Regions from separate parts of the Streptomyces fagopyri genome, predicted to be linked through region 4. Evidence: riboswitches for the same ligand, from Rfam matches in the RefSeq annotation. Region 4 holds a riboswitch; each other region holds the start of a gene.

Region 1 (4,206 bases), 740 kb from region 4:
CACCGGCCTTCTGCAGGACGAGCGCCACGAGACCGGTGGTGGCCGGGTCTCCGTCGCAGTACTCGCCGGGCCGGATGAGGATGCTGGTGACGCCGCCGTCCTTGCACTGGACCTGGGTGAGGCGTTCGACGGTGTCGGCCGGGGGCGTCACGCCGGCGCGCAGCAGGGCCAGAACGGACAGGGCCTGGCCGTCGGCATAGGTCGCGTTGCGGAAGTCTCCCTTTGCGGTGCAGCCCGGGGTGGCTTCACCGGATTCGGGGCCCGCGGCGCAGACGTTCTTCTTCAGGTCGCCGATCAGGTCGTGGCCGCCGAAGCCGGTCGGGTCCTGGCCGGTGATCTCGGCGAGGAGGGCGAGTCGGGCGGCGGCGGTGGCGTCGGGGGCCTCGTCCTTGCCCGCGAGGTAGGCGTAATCATCGGTGTGGGCGGCGAGGAACGCCGCGATCTTGCTGACGGTTGCGTCTTTCCTGTCGGCGGCGGCCAGGGCGTACGCCGTCTCCGTGGTGAGCAGGTGGTTCGGCGTGTCGGCGCCGTCGTCGACGATGCGCTCACCGTCGACGAGACTGCCCTTCAGCCATGCGCCGGCCGCCGCCAGGTCGACGTCGCCCGGGGCGCCGGTGGGCGTGTTCCCCGGGTCCGGGGTGTCGGTGCCGCCGGCGCGTACGTCGTCCGGAGTGAACGTGGGCTGTCCGGTGCTGCCGCCGATGTCGGTGCCGCCGTACACCCAGGCGTCGACGTCTCCGTCCCCCAGCTTGCGGTCCATCGCGCCGTACTGGCTGTAGGTCCAGTCGTCCTGTCCCGGGGAGGCGGTCCAGTACGACCAGTAGGCGGTGGCCGGTGGGGTGAGGACGCAGTCGTCCTTGTCCGGAGTCGGATACTGGGTGCCGGAGTTGAAGGAACCGGCGCCGATGCGGCAGATGAAGGCCGGGCCGTCGTGCTCGGTCCCGGTCGTATTGAAGCCGCCCTCGTGCAGCAGGTCGTAGCCGGTCGTCGGGGTGGTGTCGCAACCGCGTTCCACCGGTCCGCCGAAGGGACCGAAGTCGACGGCGACGACGGCGCCCTTGGTCGCGGTGCAGTCCCCGAGAGGATCCGCCGCCGCGGGAGACACCATGAGGAAGGTCAACCCGGAGGCCGCGAGCACGAGCAGTGCCGTCGCTGCGGACAGCACGGGTATGCGTCTCTTCCCCGAACGCCGGTCTGTGCGCTTGTCGGTCCCCACCACGGCCCCCGGCCCCTTGTCGTGTGCCGGCAAGGATTCCGAGCGTGGTCAAAGGCTCTCACCGAACACGGTGTCACCGCGGTGAGAGCTGGTCGAACCACGCCGTAGTCCTCGACGGCGTTTGTCCCTGAACATCAGGCTCCAGGTGTTCCGGCTCGCCCGGTCGTTGCCGGGCCTACGGTTGCGGGTCAGCGCCGGCGTTCGACCGGCTTCCCCTGGAGTTGAGTACGTATCAGCCGGAATTGAACACCGAGTCAAAGAGAGCGTCAAGGTGGAGGCACCGGATTGCGCACGGTGCCCGGAGGCTCGGCCCGAGTGTGTCTGGCGGGTGGCGGGCCCGTCGGGTAGCGTCCTGCGCTGCCATGTGGGGGAACCTGGTGCGAATCCGGGGCTGACGCGCAACGGTGTGGGACGGCGAGGGGCCGTTCCGAGCCCGAACACCCATACGGCGAGCTCTTTTTGGAAGCCGATCCACGCGTTTGGACGGCGGCCCGAACCCGCCGCTTCCTCAGTGGTTCACGCGGGGCCGGCCGGCGTCCCTCATCCCAGGAGCAGGCCATGTCCCGTCATGTGAAAATCCGTCGTGCCACGCTCACGACGGCCGCCGCCCTCGGCGCCCTCGTCCTCACCGCTCTTCCCGCGGCGGCGACGTCGACCCCCGCTCAGATCGCCACATCGAAGACGAACGGTGTGACGTATCTCAAGTCGCTCCAGGCCGCGGATGGTTCGTACGCGGGGTCCGGATTGTCCAACGAGTGGGCCTTCAGCGCCTTCGCCAGCGCCGGAACCGCGGCGGTGGATGTGACGCCGGGCGGCGACGCAAGCAAGAACGCGAGAACCGTCTACCGGAACCTGTTGGCGACCTCCGCGTGGCCGTCGGCCACCCCCGTAGTGACCGACTACGAGCGGGCCACCCTGAACGGATACGCGGCAGGCATCGACCCGGCCCGCGTCTCCGCCTCCCGTAACCTGGTCGCCGACATCTACAGCTATTGGCAGACCGCGGAGGCCGGCTACTTCGGTCCGTCCGCCAACTTCAACGGAACCGTCTTCGCGGCCCTGGCCCTCAACGGCGCCAAGACGCAGGCCGGTGGGCAGCGAATCCCCCAGTCCCTGCGCGACTCGATGATCGCCCGGCTGCGCGCCAACCAGCACAACGACGGCGGCTGGAACTACAGCAAGGCCGAAGGCAACGCGACCCAACTCGCCGCAACCAGCGACATCGACATGACCGGCGCCGCGATGGCCGCGCTGTGCGTCTCCGGGGTCCCCAACACGGACACCGACATCGTCCAGGCCAAGACGTTCCTCAAGGGCAAACTGGTCGCGGGCAGCGGCGCGTTCAACTCCATGTTCGGAGTCAACACGGACTCCAACGGCTGGGCCGTCTCGGGACTCAACGCCTGCGGCATCAACCCGCAGACCGGTGACTTCCTCACTTCCATGGGCAAGACACCCGTCGATTTCCTGATTGCCCAGCAGTTCAACCCGGGCGGCGGCTTCAAGTACCTGCCGAGTGACACGACCCCGTCGGCGTACGCGTCGGTCGACGGTCTGCGGGCCGTCGCGGGCGGCGGTTTCACCGCCACCCCGCCGACCCCCGTAACCTCGGGCGCACCGCAGTGGGTCGGCCAGAGCACCTTCACCTCGGGCACGGCGACGAAGCTGGCGCTGACCGTCGACGACGGCGCGGGCGGCCTCAAGGTGTGCTCGGTGTCCCTCACCCCTACCGGCACGACGACGACACTCGGCGCTGTGCTCGACGCCGCGACGAGCGCAGCCACACCCGCGGGCTGCGTCACGGGCGTGACGCCCTCATCCGGCACCGGCACGATCACCACGGTCAACGGCAAGGCCAACAGCGGCTCCAACACCTGGAAGGTCAGCGTCGACGGCTCCTCCTTCGCCGCGGCCACCCGCCAGCAGGTGATCAACGTCGGCGACACGATCGCGGTGCGCTGGGGCGCCTGACCGGTCCGATCGCGTCGGAACCGGCCGGAGGCGCCGACCAGGTGCTTCCGGCCGGCCCGGCCGTGTGGGTGCCATGCCGCACGGGGCGCCAAGCCCTCAATCGGCGCGGGACGCAGCACACGGCGGCGCACCGCCTACAGTCGCCGCATGCGTATCGTCTCCTTGCTGCCCGCCGCGACCGATATCGTCGCCGAACTGGGCCTGCTGGGAGCTCTGGTCGGCCGCACCCACGAATGCGACTGGCCACCGGAGGCGGTGGCGTCCATCCCGGTCGTGACCGGCGCCCGGTTCACCCCCGATGACCTCACCAGCCGCGAGATCTCGGAGGCCGTCGGCGGCTCGGCACACTCCGGATCCTCTCTCTACACGCTCGACACCGGAGCGCTCGCGGCACTGCGCCCCGACGTCCTGCTCACTCAGGACCTGTGTGCCGTGTGCGCCGTCTCCTACGAGAAGGTCAGCAGCGCCGTTCGCCTCCTCGACGCCGACACGCGTGTCCTGAGCCTGGAACCCCGCACCCTCCAGGACGTCCTGCGGTGCCTGGTCACCGTCGGCGACCTCCTCGGCGTCCGCGAGCGGGCCGAACGACACACGGCGGAGCTGTCGGCCCGGCTGGCCACGGTGGCCCGGCTGACCTCGGGCCGGCCGCGCCCCCGCGTCGTCGCCGTCGAATGGCTCGACCCGCTGTGGCCGGCGGGTCACTGGGTGCCGGAGCAGATCACCCATGCCGGCGGCGAACCGCTCCTGGCCTCACCGGGTGAACACACCAAGCCGATGACGTGGGACGACGTCCGGGCAGCGCATCCGGACGTCGTCCTCGTCATGCCCTGCGGGTCCGCACCCGAACGCACGCTGCGCGAATCCGATCTGCTCACCTCGCTGCCCGGATGGAGCGAACTGCCGGCCGTCCGGACCGGCAGGGTGTGGGTCCTGGACGGCCCCGCGTACTTCAACCGCCCCGGACCGCGCGTGGTCCGCGGGGTGGAGGTGCTGGCCCACGTACTGCACGGGGTGCGGGC
Region 2 (4,206 bases), 2.7 Mb from region 4:
TGCTCGCCCTCGGACAGCTTCGCCAGGTCGGCGACGTCCGAGTGGAGGTCGACCTCCTCGACGGTCCAGGTGTTCTTGATGGCGTCCCGGTAGCGCTCGTAGAAGTCCGGGTAGCGCATGGGACGCAGGGTGAGTTCGAAGCCCGGGTCGAGCAGGTTCTTCTCGCTGTTCGGGGTGGACATCACTGACAGGCCTCGCAGGACTCGGGGTTCTCAAGGGAGCAGGCGACGGCGTCGGGGTCGGCGACCTGCTGGAGGGGGATGGTGTTCTCGGGCCTCGCCTGCGCCTGGGCGGCGCGAGCGATGCGGGTCGCCGGACGCGAGCGCAGGTAGTACGTCGTCTTCAGGCCGGACTTCCAGGCGTACGCGTACATCGAGGAGAGCTTGCCGATGGTCGGCGTCTCCAGGAACAGGTTCAGCGACTGGGCCTGGTCCAGGAACGGGGTGCGGGCCGCGGCCATGTCGATGAGACCGCGCTGCGGGATCTCCCACGCCGTGCGGTACAGGTCGCGGACCTCCCGCGGGACCCAGGTGAAGCCCTGCACCGAGCCACCCGACTCGCGCAGCGCCTCCCGGGTCTGCGCGTCCCACATGCCGAGCTTCTTCAGCTCGGCCACCAGGTAGGAGTTGACCTGGAGGAACTCACCGGACAGCGTCTCGCGCTTGAAGAGGTTGGAGACCTGCGGCTCGATGCACTCGTACACGCCCGCGATGGACGCGATCGTCGCGGTGGGCGCGATGGCGAGCAGGAGCGAGTTGCGCATGCCGACCGCGGCGACGCGCTCGCGCAGCGCCGCCCAGCGCTCCGGCCAGTTCAGCTCGACGTCGAAGTGGTCGGGGTGCAGCACACCGCGGGCGGTGCGGGTCTTCTCCCAGGCCGGCAGCGGGCCGCTCCGCTCGGCCAGGTCGGCGGAGGCCTCGTAGGCGGCGAGCATGACGCGCTCGGCGATACGGGTGGACAGCGCGCGGGCGGCGGGCGAGTCGAAGGGCAGCCGCAGCTTGAAGAAGACGTCCTGGAGACCCATCGCGCCGAGGCCGACCGGGCGCCACTTCGCGTTCGACCGGCCCGCCTGCTCGGTCGGATAGAAGTTGATGTCGACGACGCGGTCGAGGAAGGTGACGGCGGTGCGGACCGTCTCGTCCAGCCGTTCCCAGTCGATGTCGCCGGCCGCCGTGTCGACGAACGCGCCGAGGTTGACCGAGCCGAGGTTGCAGACGGCCGTCTCCCCGTCGTCCGTGACCTCCAGGATCTCGGTGCACAGGTTCGAGGAGTGCACGGTGTGGCCCGGCTCCGCCGTCTGGTTGGCCGTGCGGTTGGCGGCGTCCTTGAAGGTCATCCAGCCGTTGCCGGTCTGCGCCAGGGTGCGCATCATGCGCCCGTAGAGGTCGCGGGCCGGGATGGTCTTCTTCGCCAGGCCCTTCGCCTCCGCCGCGCGGTAGGCCGCGTCGAACTCGGCGCCCCACAGGTCGACCAGCTCGGGCACCTCGGAGGGCGAGAAGAGGGACCACGGCGCGTCGCTGTCGACCCGGCGCATGAACTCGTCCGGGATCCAGTGCGCCAGGTTCAGGTTGTGCGTACGGCGGGCGTCCTCACCGGTGTTGTCCCGCAGCTCCAGGAACTCCTCGATGTCGGAGTGCCAGGTCTCCAGGTAGACCGCGGCGGCGCCCTTGCGCCGGCCGCCCTGGTTCACCGCGGCGACCGACGCGTCGAGGGTCTTCAGGAACGGGACGATGCCGTTGGAGTGCCCGTTCGTGCCCCGGATCAGCGAACCGCGCGAGCGGATGCGGGAGTAGGACAGGCCGATGCCGCCCGCGTGCTTCGACAGGCGCGCGACCTGGTGGTAGCGGTCGTAGATGGAGTCCAGCTCGTCCAGCGGGGAGTCGAGGAGGTAGCAGGACGACATCTGGGGGTGCCGCGTACCGGAGTTGAAGAGCGTGGGGGAGGAGGGGAGGTAGTCCAGGCGGCTCATCAGGCCGTAGAGCGCGGCCACTTCGTCGACGGACCGGGCCGTGTCGTCCTCCGCGAGGCCGGACGCCACCCGGAGCATGAAGTGCTGGGGGGTCTCGACGACCTTGCGGGTGATCGGGTGCCGGAGCAGGTAGCGGCTGTGCAGGGTACGCAGGCCGAAGTAGCCGAAGCGGTCGTCGCCCGCGGTGTCGATCAGCGCGTCCAGGCGGGCCGCGTGCAGGTCGACGAAGTCGGCCGTGCGGTCGGCGATCAGGCCCTCGCGCCGGCCCGTGGTGATGGACTCGGAGAACGTCGTGACGCCCTGCGAGGCGGCCTCCTCGGCGATGCCGACCGTCAGCAGCCTGGCGGCCAGCCGCGAGTACACGGGGTCCTCGGAGATGAGGCCCGCGGCCGCCTCGGTGGCCAGCTCGCGCAGCTCCGCCTCGTCCGCGTGCGTGGACCGGCCGCGCAGCGCGGCGGCGGCGACCCGGCCGGGGTCGGCGCCGGGGAGGTCGGCGGTGAAGTCGGTCAAGGTACGCAGCAACGTGGTACCGGGACCGTCCGTCTCCACCGGGGCCCGCTGCGCGGACTCCGCTTCCACCGGGGCCCGCTGGGCGGAAACTGAAACCGGGTCGGCTGGCGCGATGGTCACTTGGGGCACTCCCTCGCTCGGCACGGGGCCTGGCGGAGGGCAGCGGGACACGCGACTCCGTGACGGGTACGCGTGCGTCCACCGGCCCATTCCACGAGGCTCGGACGTCGTAGGCGCCCGGGCCGGCCGGCCCGGGGCACGCTGTCGGCAGGTCCTCGGACTGAAGCCAGTGCGCGAATGCGCACAAGTACACCGTTGCGGGACAGTTCCGGATTCGCACCGGATTCCCCTGCGACGACAGCGAGCATGAGCATACATCTAGTGCCGGGCTGAGGAAGCACCACCACATGTTGTGCCGTGTCGGCTTGGGAGCGCGCTACGGAGTGTGGCTGAGGGCCAACTCGTAGGTGAGGAGGAGGATGTCGTCGAGGTGCGGAACCGGGTTCCAGTCGCGCTCCGGAGCGCGGGTGAAGCCGAGGCGCTCGTAGAGCCGGTGGGCGGTGCGCATGGTGCGCTGGGTGGACAGCACCACGCGCGTACAGCCCCCGGTGGCCCGTGCGCGGTCGACGCAGGCGCCCACGAGAGCGGTGCCCGCACCCCGGCCGCGGGCCTCGCGCGCGACGGCGAGCATCCGGATCTCGGCCTCACCGGGCCCCGCGACGTCGGCCATGGGGCCGCCCCGCGGGACGAAGGTCACGGCGCCGAGTATCCGTTCGCCCTCGACCGCGACGAGCACCTCGGCCGCGGCGGCCCGCCTCGCGACGTCCCGCAGCGCTCCGAGATACGGGTCGCTCTCCCCGTAGTCGAGCAGCCCGTCCCCGAGATAGGCCCGCACGGTGATCTCGCCGACGCCGGGGTACTCCCGCGGCCGCGCCGGCCTGATGACGATGTCCATGCGGAGAGTGTGCGGCAGACGTACGGCGACGGGCCGCCGGATTTCTCTCCGGCGGCCCGCCGCGTGTGCCGCTGTCGTGCGCCCGGTCCGGCCGCTCCCGCCGGGCGGGGCCTAGTGGCCCGCCTCCGCGGTGGCGGGCGGCAGTTCGACCTTGACTCCCGGGTCGCCGGCGTCCGCCGTGTAGTCCTGCGGTGACGTCTCGTCCACGCCGTCCGGGGCCTTGAAGGCGCGCAGGACGAAGGTGAGGACGACGGAGACCACCACGTTCATGACGAACGCCGTCAGGCCGAGGTAGCCGATCTCCCCGATCCCGGGGATCTCCTTCGAGCTGCCGCCGAAGTGCTTCTGTGTCGGCGAGGCGACCCCGTAGGCGGCGAGCGTGCCGTAGAGCATGCCGACCGCCCAGCCCCCGAGCAGCGCCCAGCGGTGGAACCAGCGCGTGAACAGACCGCCGACCAGCGCCGGGAAGGTCTGCAGGATCCAGATGCCGCCCAGGAGCTGGAAGTTGATGGCGACCGTCTTGTCCATCGTCAGGACGAAGACCAGCGCGCCCACCTTCACCAGGAGCGAGACCAGCTTGGAGACCTTCGTCTCCTGCTGCGGGGTCGCGTCCGGCTTGATGAAGTCCTTGTAGATGTTGCGGGTGAAGAGGTTCGCGGCCGCGATGGACATGATGGCCGCGGGGACGAGGGCTCCGATGCCGATCGCCGCGAAGGCCACACCGGCGAACCAGTCCGGGAACATGTCCTCGAAGAGCTGCGGGATGGCGAGC
Region 3 (4,206 bases), 6.3 Mb from region 4:
CAAAACCGGGCTCGTGCACTGGATCCAGGACTTCAGCGACGAGCTCGAACGGGAGACGGGCCGCCGCCCGGTGATCTACACGACCGCCCACTGGTGGACCACCTGCACCGGGAACAGCCGCGCCTTCGCCGCGGACCACCCTCTCTGGCTGGCCCGCTACGACTCATCGGACATCGGCGCGGTGCCGGGCGGCTGGTCGACGTGGACGTTCTGGCAGTACGACAACAACGGGGCCCTGCCGGGTGACCAGAATCTCTTCAACGGATCCCTGGCCCGGCTGAAGAGACTCGCGAGGGGCTGACGGAGCCCGATATTCCGCCTTCGTTCGAACCACGGGCCACTCCGCGGGCGTTCACGCCGACACAAACGGAGGGGAGAACCGTGGTTCGATACACCCCTAAGCCCGCCTCAGTTCATCTTCCGTTCACTCAGGTTGCCTACGGTCCAACTGCCACTGACGTCAAACAGAAGCCTGGGTAAATGGAACACATCACGCTCCTCCTCGGAATCGTGATCGTCACCGCTCTCGTGTTCGATTTCACGAACGGTTTCCACGACACTGCCAACGCGATGGCGACGACCATCTCGACCGGCGCTCTGAAGCCCAAGACGGCGGTGGCCATGTCCGCCGTGCTGAATCTCGTCGGTGCGTTCCTCTCCGTGGAGGTCGCCAAGACGATCTCCGGCGGACTCATCAACGAAGAGGGCATACGCACCGAAGTGATCTTCGCGGCGCTCGTCGGCGCCATCCTCTGGAATCTGCTGACCTGGCTCCTGGGTCTGCCCTCCAGTTCCTCCCACGCGCTGTTCGGTGGTCTGATCGGCGCCGCGGTCATGTCGGCCGGCTGGTCGTCGGTGAACGGCTCGACCGTCGTCACCAAGGTCCTGCTCCCCGCGGTCGCCGCGCCCGTCGTGGCCGGATTCGCCGCGATGCTGGCCACCCGGCTGACGTACCGGATCAGCAACCGCGCCGACCAGAGGGCGACCGCCAAGGGCTACCGCGCCGGCCAGATCGCCTCGGCCGGTCTGGTCTCGCTGGCGCACGGCACGAACGACGCGCAGAAGACGATGGGCATCATCACCCTCGCCCTGGTCACCGGAGGCGTGATCGCTCCCGGCTCGAACCCTCCCACCTGGGTCATCGTCTCGGCCGGTACCGCCATCGCGCTCGGCACCTACCTGGGCGGCTGGCGCATCATCCGCACGATGGGCAAGGGGCTGACCGACCTCGCGCCGCAGCAGGGCTTCGCCGCCCAGACCAGCGCCGCGACGGCCATCCTGGCCTCCTCGCACATCGGCTTCTCCCTCTCCACCACCCAGGTCTGCTCGGGCGCCGTGATGGGCTCGGGTCTCGGCCGCAAGGGCGGTGTCGTCCGCTGGTCGACCGCGACCCGGATGTTCGTCGCCTGGGGCCTGACCCTGCCGGCCGCCGGACTGGCCGGCGCCGCCGCCGAGTTCCTGACCAAGCAGGGCACCTGGGGCATCGTCCTCACCGGCGCGCTGCTGGTCGCCGGCGCCGGCGTCATCTGGACCCTGTCCCGGCGTCAGCCGGTCACCGTCGACAACGTCAACGACGTCGCCGCCGAGCCGGCCGGTGTCGTCACCACCGCGATGGCCGCGGTCGTCCCGCCGCCCGCGGGCCCCGTCGCCGGAGACCGGTCCGGCGATCTCAAGACCACCATCCCGTCCCCGGACGCGGAGCCCACCCGCCCGGCCACGGTGTAAGGACAGAACAGCATGAACATCGACTGGGCAGCCCTCGGCTCCGTCTTCGGAGTCAGCCTCGTGGTCACCGTGGCCCTCGTCGGCCTCTTCACCCTCGGCATCGTCGGTCTCACCAAGCGCGAGTCCGCGTCCGCCCAGGGTGGTTCGGCCGCTCTCGCGGTCACCGGCGCGTACGTCTGCTTCGCCGCGTGCGCGGCGGCGGTGGCGTACGGGATCTATCTCATCGTCGGCAAGTGACCTCGCGCGGGTGACCGCGCTCCGGCAAACAGCCTGAATCGGGCTTCACTTCACGTGGGGTGCGGGACGGATCACCGTCCCGCACCCCACGCGTATGCCGTCCCTCACCCCACGCGCACGTCCTCCCCCGCCCCTCGTCATGTGGGCCTTCGCACACTCTCCCCTCGCAGGTCAACGGCAAGTTGACGGGTCCTGCAACCCGTGGTGGACTGCCGGAGCCAAGTACGGCGACAGAAGAGGAAGCCGGTGTGAATCCGGCGCGGTCCCGCCACTGTGACCGGGGAAGGAACTCCCCGGGAGCCAGGAACTCTCACCGCCGGTCTCGTCGAACCAGGGCGTGGACACCCTGAGTGAGGACATATCGCCATGCGCGGCTGCCCGTTGCGGGTCTTGATGAGTACGAGGGTTCCACTTCACCCCACGGCCGGCTGACCCCGTGCGTGCCGATCGCGTCTTCGCGTACGGCGCCGCCACCGGCCTCCTCGGCGACCTGCTGCTCGGCGACCCCCGCCGGGGTCATCCGGTCGCCGCGTTCGGGCGGGCCGCGGGAGCCGTGGAGCGGATGCTGTGGCGGGACCACCGCGGATGGGGAGCGCTGCACACCAGCGTCTGCGTCGGGGGCGCCGGTGCGCTGGCCGCGCTGGCGAGCCGCTGCGCACGCCGTTCCCGTACCGCGTCCATCGCCCTGACCGCCGCCGCCACTTGGGCCGTCGTCGGGGGCACCTCCCTCGGGCGTGAGGCGCGGGCGATCGGTGCCGCGCTCGGCACCGGTGACGTCGAGGCCGCCCGCGCACGGCTGCCGCACCTGTGCGGGCGCGACCCCCAGGCGCTGGACCGCGACGGCATCGCGCGGGCCGTCGTCGAGTCGGTCGCCGAGAACACCTCCGACGCCGTGGTGGGCGCCCTGGTGTGGGGAGCGGTCGGCGGTGTGCCCGGACTGGTCGCCTTCCGCGCCGTGAACACGCTCGACGCCATGGTCGGGCACAGATCCGCCAAGTACCTGCGGTACGGCTGGGCTTCCGCGCGGCTCGACGACGTCGCGGGCTGGCCGGGAGCGCGGCTGACCGCGGCGCTCGCCACCGTCGCCGGCGACGACCCGCGCGGGGCGGTGCGCGCCTGGCGCGCCGACGCCCGCCGGCACCCGAGCCCCAACGCCGGTCCCGTGGAAGCCTCGTTCGCCGGATCGCTCGGGGTGCGGCTCGGCGGGCCCCTCTCGTACTCCGGCCGGATCGAGCACCGGCCCGTCCTCAACGACGGCGGGCGCGCCGTGCGCGTCGGCGACATCGAACGGGCCGTACGGCTGTCACGGCGCGTCGGCTGGCTCGCCCTGGGCGCGAGTGCCGCGGGACGACTGCTGGCCGGGCGGCTGATCGCCAGGGGCCCCCTCACGAAAGGGCGTACGACATGAGCGGCGGTCTCCTCGTCGCCGGAACCACCTCCGACGCCGGCAAGAGCGTCGTGACCGCCGGGATCTGCCGGTGGCTGGTGCGGCAGGGCGTCAAGGTCGCGCCCTTCAAGGCGCAGAACATGTCCTTGAACTCCTTCGTGACCCGCGAGGGCGCCGAGATCGGGCGCGCCCAGGCCATGCAGGCGCAGGCCGCCCGCGTGGAACCGACCGCCCTCATGAACCCCGTGCTGCTGAAGCCGGGCAGCGACCGGAGCAGTCAGGTCGTGCTCATGGGCAGACCGGTGGGCGAGATGACCGCCCGCGGCTACCACGGCGGCCGGCAGCAACAGCTCCTGGGCACCGTGCTGGACTGCCTCGCCGAGTTGCGGGGCACATATGACGCGGTGATCTGTGAGGGGGCCGGCAGTCCTGCCGAGATCAACCTGCGGCGGACCGACATCGTGAACATGGGGATCGCGCGCAACGCGCGGCTGCCGGTGCTCGTCGTCGGCGACATCGACCGCGGCGGTGTGTTCGCCTCGTTCTTCGGGACGGTCGCGCTGCTGTCCCGCGAGGACCAGGAGTTCGTCGCCGGATTCCTGGTCAACAAGTTCCGGGGTGATGTGTCCCTGCTGGAGCCCGGACTCGACATGCTCAAGGACCTCACCGGACGCCGTACGTACGGGGTGCTGCCCTTCCGGCACGGCCTCGGGATCGACGAGGAGGACGGCCTGCGCGTCTCCTTGCGGGGCGCCGTACGGGAGTCCGCGGTCGCCGGGCCGGTCGGCGAGGACGTCCTGCGCGTCGCGGTCTGCGCGGTCCCGCTGATGTCCAACTTCACGGACGTGGACGCGCTG
Region 4 (4,206 bases):
TCGTGAAGCCTCGGCCTGCACGTTCCACACCTCGTTGCCACATGATCCTGGGGAGAGACCATGGGACAGGGGATGACCGGCGACCGCACCCGCGGCGTGGACATCTGTACGGCCGACGGGCCTCGGCCCCCGACCCACACGCCCGCCACTCTCCTCGGCCCGGCCGGCAGCACCAACGGGCCCGCCCCGTTCCGTCGCCACTCCACTCGGACCGTGGTGCTCGGCGGCCCCTGAACTGTTCGGTGATTGCGGCCACTTGGACGCCGGCGGCCTCTGTGGCGTGTCCTCACGGCGCACGGCCGACCCCCGGGTGCGGAATGAACGTACCGTCGCTCTCGTCGGTCCTCGGTCGACGGTGGAGCGGGGGCGCTCCCCGCTGCGGACAGCCGTTCCGTCCGCGGCCGAGGCTGCCCCGGACGCTCCACGGAGAACGGACGCGACCTGCCCGGGAGACGGGGAAGCCGGTCGCGGTGGACCGTTCGGACAGGTTGCCGCCGACCGACGGTCGAGTCCGTCGCCGTGGTCCAGCGGCGCGAGGTGGGCCGCCCCGCGGAAGGGCAGCCGGCCGGGGCGCGGTCGGTGCGAGCGGTGCAGTGTGCGGGACACCGTGGCGTAGTGGGGCAGGGGCCCCGCGACAGGCAGCGTTCGCGTCAAGGAACGCCGTCCGATGCGTGGTCCCGCCGTACCGGCCGGAAGACCTCCTGCCGGACGTACTCGACCCTTCGGCCGGCATCTCAAGTGGACCCGGCTGCCGCGCCGTTGAGACAGCGGGGAACGGGCCCGGCGTGAAGGCGGGACGGACGTCGCCCGTCAGGTCGCCGGCCGCCTGATGCCGACACGGGCCGCTCGTCGGCCCTCAGGAGCAGGCGCCGCCATCTCGCGCCCACCGAGTGCGCCGACCGCCGTTGTGGCCGTCCGGTCGCCCGGGATCGCCGCCCCTCCTCCCTCGCTGTCGCCGTCGTCGCCCGCACGCCACCGGGAAGGCGTCCGAGCCGTCCGCCAGTCTCCCGAGCCGTGGATTCCGGGAGAACACGCAGAGGGCCCCCGGACGGTTCCGGTGGGCCCTCTGCGTGTGATCGACGACCGGTGTCTCAGCCGTCTTCTCGGTGCGTCACCTCTGCGGGAACGCGTCAGTTCGTTACGGGAGTCGCTCCCGCCGCCACGGCCGCCGCCGGTCGCGGCGCCAGCAGTCGCTGCGCCAACTCACCGAAGACCAGACCGAATCCGGTCCACAGGGTGAGCTGGATGGCGAGGGCCGAGGTACGGAATCGCCACAGCAACGTGGCCGGGAAGTCCTTGGGGACCTCGTTGATGACCGGAAGGAACTCGTAGGCGATTCCGATCACGAGAGCGAAGAAGACGACCGCGGCGACGGTCCCGTACCAGGTGCCCCAACGGGGTGCGAGCCGCTTGCCGATGATCACGGCGGCGATCGCGAGAAGCACACTGAGCACCATCATCAGGAAGTACAGCGTCGTGCGCTTGCCGATGGTGTCGGGATCGCCGACGGACGGCGGGTTGGCCGGGTACTTCAGGAACGGCACGACGTAGACCGCGAGCAGGGCGCAGCCGGACAGCAGCAGCGCGGTCGCGCGCGGGCTGAAGCGGCCGACCCGGCCGAGCGCGAAGCAGTACGCGAGGGCGGCGATTCCGCCGAAGGCCACGCCGTAGATCAGCACGCCGGTGGCGAGGCCGCCGGTGGACTGAAGGCTACGGCTGACGATCTCGACCTCGTGCCCGTGTGCCGGGGCGTGGGCCTCTTCGAATCCGATGGCGTCGTCGACACTGGGCTCGCCCAGGAAGTAGGCGACGACGAGGGCCAGCACACCGGCGGCGAGACCGGCGAGCATGCCCCGCACGAGAAGATTTCTGACAGTTGCGGAGTTCATGGGTGCGCGGTGCCCCTCGTCAGTGGCAGGGGAAGCCGAGGAGGTGGCGGGCATCGTGCACCCACTCGTGGACGTCCTCGCCGGAGACGACGGCGGTGGCGCCCTGCTCGGCACCGACGAAATAGAGCAGGACCAGCATCAGGATGCCGAAGAAGACCGCCCAGGGGACGATCGTGCCGATCGGCAGCTTGGCGGGGATCGGGGTGGCTGTCGGCGGAGCGACGGTCTGCGCCATGGCAGGACCTCCTCGGGAGTTCGCGTCCCATCTCGGTGGTGCACAGGACGACAGCTGCGGGTCTGACTTGAGAGACCCCCCGAGGAGGGGGTCTCGTTCACAGTGGCGCGACCGTGCCGGATTTCCACCGGCTTCCGCCATGCCGTCGTCGATATCGCACTGACCGTACCGCGTGTCGGGTTCATGGCCAAGACCGTCCCAGCCGTCGTGATCTTCATCTCGCCGGGCAGGGCGGGCGGCCGTGACCTGTGGGTCAGCGGTGGATGAAGCGGGCCCGCGCCTCGTCGCCGGGGGCGCTCGTGCGCTCCTTCTCGTCGATGGCCGCGACGACCTCGTTCAAGTCGCCGAGTTCCAGGGCGTCGAGGACGTGGAGGGCGGCCGGCACCCGCGGGGAGAGGACGACTTGGACGCGGCCGCGTATCCGATCGGCCGTCATGACCGGGTTGGCGGCCGTGGCTGCGCCCATGTGCCCGATCCCACCGACCGCGACGGCGCTCACCAGGGAGCCTCGGGGGTGATGTCGGATGCGGCGAGGCCGAGTTCGCGCTCGCCGAGCGGGGTGAAGAAGCGTGCGACGTCCGCGTCGGTGACCTCGGCGAGCGTCGGTGGTGACCAGCGCGGGTCGCGGTCCTTGTCGATGACCTGGGCCCGGATGCCCTCCACGAGGTCCGGTTCGGTGAGCGCCGCGCAGGAGACGCGGTACTCCTGGTCCAGGACCTTCTCCAGTGAGCCGAGCCCGCGGGCCGCACGCATCGCGGCGAGGGTGACCTTGAGCGCGGTGGGCGACTTGGCGAGCAGGGTCTCCGCGGCCTGCTTGGCACCACTGTCCCCGTGGTCCAGCAGGCGGCCGATGATCTCCTCGACGGTGGCGGCGGAGTAACAGGCGTCGATCCATCCCCGTGCTTCCGCGAGCTCTCCGGGCGGCGCGGGCCTGACATGTCGGCCCAGCACCTCCCGTACCGGTGCGTGAGCGAGGTCCTGGACCAGGCGTGGCAGGGACCCGGACGGCACGTAGTGGTCGGACAGCCCGCACAGCTGGGCGTCGCCCGCGCCCACCGCGGTTCCCGTCAGCGCGAGGTGCGTGCCGAGTTGGCCGGGCGCGAGGGCGAGGAGGTAGGTGCCGCCCACGTCCGGGACGAAGCCGATACCCGTCTCGGGCATCGCGATGCGGGAACGCTCACCGGCGATCCGTACGCTGCCGTGGGCCGAGACGCCGACGCCGCCGCCCATCACGATGCCGTCCATCACGGCGACATACGGCTTCGGGTAGCGGGCGATACGGGCGTTGAGCCGGTACTCGTCGCGCCAGAAGGCCGCCGACGCCGTGCCGTCCCCGTTCTTGGCGTCGTCATGGATCGCGCGGATGTCGCCGCCCGCGCACAGGCCCCGCTCCCCCGCGCCGGTCACGACGACGGTCTCCACGGCCGGGTCGTGTTCCCACACCGTCAGCGCGGCGTCGATACGGCGGACCATGGCATGGGTGAGCGCGTTGAGCGCCCGGGGGCGGTTGAGGGTGAGGTACGCGGCACGCCCCTCGGTGCGCAGGAGCACGGAGTCGTCGGCGCCGGTGACCGCCCCGGCGTCATGGGCGCCGGTCATCCGAACGCCTCCGTCAGGCCGTGGGCGACGACAACACGCATGATCTCGTTGGTTCCTTCCAGGATCTGGTGGACACGGAGGTCCCGGACGATCTTCTCGACACCATGTTCGCTCACCACTCCTCCAGGTAGCCGCACCCCCGTGCGGTTGCCACGCCCGGCCCGCCACCGAGCAGCCGGTGCCGGTCACGAACCGCTCGGCCACGCCACGGAGGTGAGGTGCGCGCGGGTCGCCGCGGTCCAGGGCCGGGACCGCCGGACGGCGAAGGCCGGTGAGGCCACGACGACGTGGGTGGGACCGTCGGCGACGATGTCCCCTCCGGCCATGGCCACCGCACCGCCCCCCGGACGGGGGCCGGCTCCACGCGGCACCCCGGGTCACGGAATACACGACGTCTGACACCCGGCATCCGGACACCGGCGAGGTCAGCTCACCGTACGGGCAGCCCGGCCCCGGCCCTTCGGCCGGGACGAGCCGCCCATC

What was found. A riboswitch is a leader RNA that binds a small molecule or an ion and turns the genes downstream of it on or off. The one in region 4 is predicted to bind cobalamin.
Region 1: another riboswitch for cobalamin. It lies ahead of GFH48_RS00065 (prenyltransferase/squalene oxidase repeat-containing protein); the one in region 4 lies ahead of GFH48_RS03200 (CbtB domain-containing protein).
Region 2: another riboswitch for cobalamin. It lies ahead of GFH48_RS14670 (ribonucleoside-diphosphate reductase subunit alpha); the one in region 4 lies ahead of GFH48_RS03200 (CbtB domain-containing protein).
Region 3: another riboswitch for cobalamin. It lies ahead of GFH48_RS30460 (cobalamin biosynthesis protein); the one in region 4 lies ahead of GFH48_RS03200 (CbtB domain-containing protein).

What each region holds. Positions count from the first base shown of each region.
Region 1 is NZ_CP045643.1:15,627-19,832, forward strand. Features, by position in the region: gene GFH48_RS00060 (prenyltransferase/squalene oxidase repeat-containing protein) at 1-1,108, opposite strand, end outside; cobalamin riboswitch at 1,542-1,679, shown strand; gene GFH48_RS00065 (prenyltransferase/squalene oxidase repeat-containing protein) at 1,775-3,187, shown strand; gene GFH48_RS00070 (cobalamin-binding protein) at 3,335-4,206, shown strand, end outside.
Region 2 is NZ_CP045643.1:3,444,303-3,448,508, reverse strand. Features, by position in the region: gene GFH48_RS14675 (ribonucleotide-diphosphate reductase subunit beta) at 1-182, opposite strand, end outside; gene GFH48_RS14670 (ribonucleoside-diphosphate reductase subunit alpha) at 182-2,599, opposite strand; cobalamin riboswitch at 2,729-2,853, opposite strand; gene GFH48_RS14665 (GNAT family N-acetyltransferase) at 2,916-3,434, opposite strand; gene mctP (monocarboxylate uptake permease MctP) at 3,546-4,206, opposite strand, start outside.
Region 3 is NZ_CP045643.1:7,053,446-7,057,651, reverse strand. Features, by position in the region: gene GFH48_RS30475 (lysozyme) at 1-301, shown strand, start outside; gene GFH48_RS30470 (inorganic phosphate transporter) at 481-1,725, shown strand; gene GFH48_RS30465 (hypothetical protein) at 1,738-1,962, shown strand; cobalamin riboswitch at 2,151-2,291, shown strand; gene GFH48_RS30460 (cobalamin biosynthesis protein) at 2,399-3,370, shown strand; gene GFH48_RS30455 (cobyric acid synthase) at 3,367-4,206, shown strand, end outside.
Region 4 is NZ_CP045643.1:757,838-762,043, forward strand. Features, by position in the region: gene GFH48_RS03195 (CbtA family protein) at 1,131-1,889, opposite strand; gene GFH48_RS03200 (CbtB domain-containing protein) at 1,909-2,124, opposite strand; cobalamin riboswitch at 2,160-2,304, opposite strand; gene GFH48_RS03205 (hypothetical protein) at 2,378-2,590, opposite strand; gene GFH48_RS03210 (enoyl-CoA hydratase/isomerase family protein) at 2,620-3,723, opposite strand; partial or broken gene GFH48_RS38960 (acyl-CoA dehydrogenase family protein) at 3,720-3,978, opposite strand; gene GFH48_RS38965 (hypothetical protein) at 3,909-4,049, opposite strand.